Regions from separate parts of the Streptomyces sp. SM18 genome, predicted to be linked through region 1. Evidence: riboswitches for the same ligand, from Rfam matches in the RefSeq annotation. Region 1 holds a riboswitch; the other holds the start of a gene.

What was found. Region 1 has a riboswitch for cobalamin ahead of B9S64_RS08635 (prenyltransferase/squalene oxidase repeat-containing protein). Riboswitches for the same ligand answer to the same signal wherever they lie in the genome.
Region 2: linked by a shared signal. The riboswitch ahead of B9S64_RS32775 (CoA-acylating methylmalonate-semialdehyde dehydrogenase) and the one ahead of B9S64_RS08635 (prenyltransferase/squalene oxidase repeat-containing protein) in region 1 are both predicted to bind cobalamin.

Annotation. Positions count from the first base shown of each region.
Region 1 is NZ_CP029342.1:1,942,644-1,945,028, forward strand. It holds gene B9S64_RS08630 (hypothetical protein) at 12-506, opposite strand; cobalamin riboswitch at 703-825, shown strand; gene B9S64_RS08635 (prenyltransferase/squalene oxidase repeat-containing protein) at 934-2,181, shown strand; gene B9S64_RS08640 (SCO2322 family protein) at 2,178-2,385, shown strand, end outside.
Region 2 is NZ_CP029342.1:7,409,399-7,411,783, reverse strand. It holds gene B9S64_RS32775 (CoA-acylating methylmalonate-semialdehyde dehydrogenase) at 1-961, opposite strand, end outside; cobalamin riboswitch at 1,143-1,324, opposite strand; gene cobF (precorrin-6A synthase (deacetylating)) at 1,415-2,245, opposite strand; gene B9S64_RS32765 (CoA ester lyase) at 2,290-2,385, opposite strand, start outside.

The sequences.
Region 1 (2,385 bases):
GAGCGGCCCCCTCACGGCGCGGCCGGGTCGGTGTACTCGTCCCGCACCTCGCCGGGCACCTCGCAGCCGTCCTCGACGCCGGTGAACGTGACGCTCCGCGTACGGTCGGGTCCCAGCAGCGCCCAGGAGCGGGCGTAGAGCTTCCAGCCCCGCTTGGCGAAGGTGCGGAAGACCGCCTCCCCCTCGGCGTGGCTGGAGACGATCTCCCAGTCGTGCGAGCGCAGCCGCTCCTCCGTGCCCTCGAAACCGGCGGCTGCCACGTCCTCGGGCACCTGCCCGGACCAGGGCACGACGCACGCCCGCCAGCCGCCCTCCGGCAGACCGTCCAGGGACGTGTCACCCTCCGGGAGCCCGGCCGCCGTGGTGTAGGCGGATATCTCCCCGGCCACCGTCTCCCCGGTGAACGGGGCGGGCGGCACCCGCGAGGGTTTCGCCGCGCCCGCCTCCTGCCCGAGGAGCCCGCAGCCGGAGGCCACGCTCATGAACCCACTCACGGCGACGGTCACGGCCGCCGTTCTTCCTCTGCGCACAGGTGCTTCCCGCCCGGTCTCGACCCGCTCCACGGGCACCGCCCGTGTGATTTCCGCCGGAGTGTCGCATGTGCCCTGACCTGCTGTGAAGCCCCCACCCATGGTTCGCCGCCACGGACCGCCGGGTACGGCGGCAGGGGGCCGGCCCGCGCTCACACCGCCCCCGGTAGAGTGAGCGGGTCGTCCTCATGCCCGTACGGGGGGAAGCCGGTGCGAATCCGGCACTGACCCGCAGCCGTGTCCTCCCCCCGCCGGGTGGCCAGTCGGAATGCCCCGCACGTCAGCGTGACCGGCTCGTGCCACCGGAACCCCGGTGGGCGGCACCGTCGAGGTACACGGGGCCGGAGCCCGGCGCCATCCGTGCGCCCGTGCCCGGCCCTCGCAGGAGAGGCCCACCCAAGCCATGACCGTACGCCGCCGCGCGGCAGCGCTCGCGATCACCGCCGTGCTCGGTGCGGCCACCGCCCCCACCGCGGTCGCCGCCCCGTCCCCCTCCCCGTCCACCGACCTGCCCGCAGGCCTGTACGGCACCAAGGACCCGACCTACGACGGCGTGTGGCGCCAGTCGATGGCCTTCCTGGCCCAGCGGATCGAGCTGGTCACCCCCGCCACCGAGTCGGTGAACTGGCTCGTGGGCCAACAGTGCGACAGCGGCGCCTTCGCCGCCTACCGGGACGCCTCCCGCCCCTGCGACGCCGAGACGCTGGCCGACACCAACGCCACCGGGGCCGCGATCCAGGCGCTGATGGAGCTGGGCACCAACCGCCCGGCCGTGGACAACGGGGTCAGCTGGCTGAAGTCCGTCCAGAACGAGGACGGCGGCTGGGGCTACAACCCCGGCAGCCCCAGCGACGCCAACTCCACCGCCGTGGTGATCGGTGCCCTGGCCAGGGCCGGGGTGCCGCTGGCCGACCTCACCACCGCCGACGGCAAGACGCCGTACACGGCGCTCCAGTCGTTCGCCCTGCCGTGCGGCGGCGAGGACGGCGGGGCGTTCGCCTACCAGCCGGACAAGGACGGCACGCTCACCGCCAACGCGGACGCCACCGCCGCCGCGGTGCTCGGCGCGATGGGCAAGGGCATGGCGACGGGCAACTCCAACGCCGTCAAGGACCCCGTCTGCCACAAGGGCACCGGCCTCACCCCCGAGCAGTCCGCGCAGAACGGCGCCTTCTACCTGGCCGGAGCGCTCGCCGGGTCGGGCCACCTGGACACCCCGCCGATGCCCGGCGCCGAGGACTCCGACCCACAGCCCGACTTCGGCAACACCGCCGACGCGGTCGTCGCGCTGGCCGCGTCCGGCCACAAGGACAAGGCGGCGAAGGCGGTCGCCTACCTGGAGAAGAACGCCCAGGGCTGGGCGAAGGAGGGCGGCCCGGCCGCCACCGCCCAACTGGTGCTCGCCGCCCACGCGACCGGCACCGACGCCCGTGACTTCGGCGGCGTGGACCTCGTACGGCAGCTCAACGCGACGGGCCCCGCGCCCGCCGCCACCGCCGTGCCGTCCCCGACCGCGACCGACTCCACGCCGAAGAACACCAGCAGCGGCGACGGCGGACTCGGCGTCTGGTGGCTCGTCGGCATCGGACTCGCCTTCGGGGCGGGCATCGGCTTCCTGCTGAGCGGACGCCGGAAGAACCAGCAGCTGTGAGGCACCCGCGCGGCACGGCCGTGCTGCTCCTCCTGGTCGCCGCGGCCCTGACCGTGCTCGGCGCCGGGAACGCGCAGGCGGCCGGATACCGCTACTGGTCCTTCTGGGAGGGCGACACCGGCACCACCTGGACGTACGCCACCCAGGGGCCCTCCCTGGTCCGGCCCGACGACGGCACCGTGCAGGGGTTCCGTTTCGCGGTCA
Region 2 (2,385 bases), 5.5 Mb from region 1:
CGATCCGCAGGGTGCCGATGCGCTCCTTGAGCCGGGCCACGAGGGCGTCGGCGGTGTCCTCGCCGACCGGGACCGCGACGGAGATCGCCATGCAGCGCTCGCCGGCCGAGCCGTACCCGGCGCCGATCAGGGCGTCCACCGCCTGGTCCAGGTCGGCGTCCGGCATCACGATCATGTGGTTCTTCGCCCCGCCGAAGCACTGGGCGCGCTTGCCGTGGGCGGCGGCCGTGGCGTAGACGTGCGCCGCGACCGGTGTCGAGCCGACGAAGCCGAGGGCCGCCACCCGCGGGTCTTCCAGGAGGGTGTCGACGGCCTCGCGGGCCCCGTTGACCACGTTCAGGACGCCGGGCGGCAGGCCCGCCTCCAGGAAGAGTTCGGCGAGCCGCAGCGGAACCGACGGGTCGCGCTCGGACGGCTTGAGGATGAAGGCGTTGCCGCAGGCGAGTGCGGGTGCGGCCTTCCACAGGGGGATCATCGCCGGGAAGTTGAACGGGGTGATGCCGGCGACCACGCCGAGCGGGGCGCGAAGCGAGTGGACGTCGATGCCGGTGCCGGCGTTGTCGGTGAACTCGCCCTTGAGCAGGTGCGGGATCCCCGCCGCGAACTCGACCACCTCCAGACCACGCTGGATGTCACCGTGTGCGTCGGCGACCGTCTTGCCGTGCTCGGCAGACAGCAGCCGGGCCAGCGCGTCCTTCTCGCCCTCGACGAGCTGGAGGAACCGCGTCAGGACGCGGGCGCGCCGCTGCGGGTTCCACCCGCCCCACTCGCGTTGGGCGCGGACGGCGTCGGCGACGGCCGCCTCCGTCTCGGTGCGGTCGGCGAGGGGCACGAGGGCCTGGATCTCGCCGGTGTTCGGGTCGTACACCTCGCCGTGGGCCCCCGAGGTTCCCGGGGTGTGCTTGCCGCCGATGAAGTGGGTCAACTCGCGCACGGAGGCGCGTTCCTGCTCGCGGACCATGACTGCCTGCTCTCGTCAGGAGGGATCCGGGGACGGCGCGCCGAGCCCGCACACGTACGCGGGTGGCGTACGGGCGCCGGGGGGCGCGAGATCGCATAGGGCCGAAGTCCCGTCAGACGGCGGGCTCACCAGGGTCGTGGGTACACACCTGTGCCATGCGTGTCAGCTCCATCCTCGTGGACAACACGGAACGTCCCGCGGCCGGTATCCTGACTCCCGGATCAGCGTGCGCCGTCCGCCTTCCCGACATCCTGCTCGTCAGTGGCGTCCTGCTCGACGGCGTACTCCCCGGTCACAGTGGCGGGACCGTGCCGGAATCACACCGGCTTCCCTGCACCGCGGGCCTTGTACCCGCCACTCTATAGTTGGACGTCCTAGTAAATCCAGCACCCGTGTCAGGGTCCGTCAGGTCAGCCGGACGGGGCCGTACCGCGGCAGGTGCCGGAGCTTGTCCTACGCGTCGCCGCCCGGCTCCCCGGGTGTCACCGGTGCCGTCGGTCCGGTCCCCGCGTCCGCGAGCCGCAGCAGGTACGTGTCCATGATCCAGCCGTGCCGGCTCCGCGCCTCGGCCCGCAACCGCCTGATCCGGTCCGCCACGTCCCGCAGCGGTCCCGCGACCAGCAGTTCGTCGGGCGTACCGAGGTACGCCCCCCAGTAGATCCAGACGCCCTCCCCCTCGATCCGGGAGAACGACTCGTGTGCGTCGAGCATGACGACGATGTCGCCGTCGTCGTTCTGGCCGACGTCGAAGAGCCGCCGGGCGGGAGTGATGTGCACCGGCCGGCCGACCTGGTTGAGGGGGATGCGGTGCCGGGCGGCGAGCGAGGAGACGCTGCTGATGCCGGGAACGACCTCGACGTCCGGCGAGACGGTGCCACGCGCCTCGATGTCGGCCAGGATGCCGAGCGTGCTGTCGTACAGGGACGGGTCGCCCCACACGAGGAAGGCACCGGTCTCCTCGGCCGTCATCTCGTCACGCAGCATGGCCTCGAAGAGGTCCGCGCGACGGGTACGCCAGTCGTCGACGGCCAGGGTGTAGTCACCGCGCCCCATCGGGCGCCTGTCCCGGCTCGGGTCGTCGGTCTCCACGACGCGGTAGGGCATCCGCGCGTGCTCGTCCAGCATGCGGAGCCGCAGGTCCGTGAGTGACGCCTTCTCGGGCCCCTTCCCGACGACGAAGAAGACGTCGGTGCGCCGCATGGCCTTCACCGCGGCGAGGGTCAGGTGGTCCGGGTCGCCCGCTCCGATACCGATGACGAGGATCCGGCGCTGCTGTGCGGTCATGGTACGCAGTCTCACACGCGCGTCCCTGGGGAGGGCGCGCGGGCTCAGTGCGCGCCGGCCTCCCGCGCCGCCGCCAGGACGCGCCGGGCGCCGCGCACCACCGCCTCGTCGATCATGCGGCCGGACTCGTCCTGAGCCAC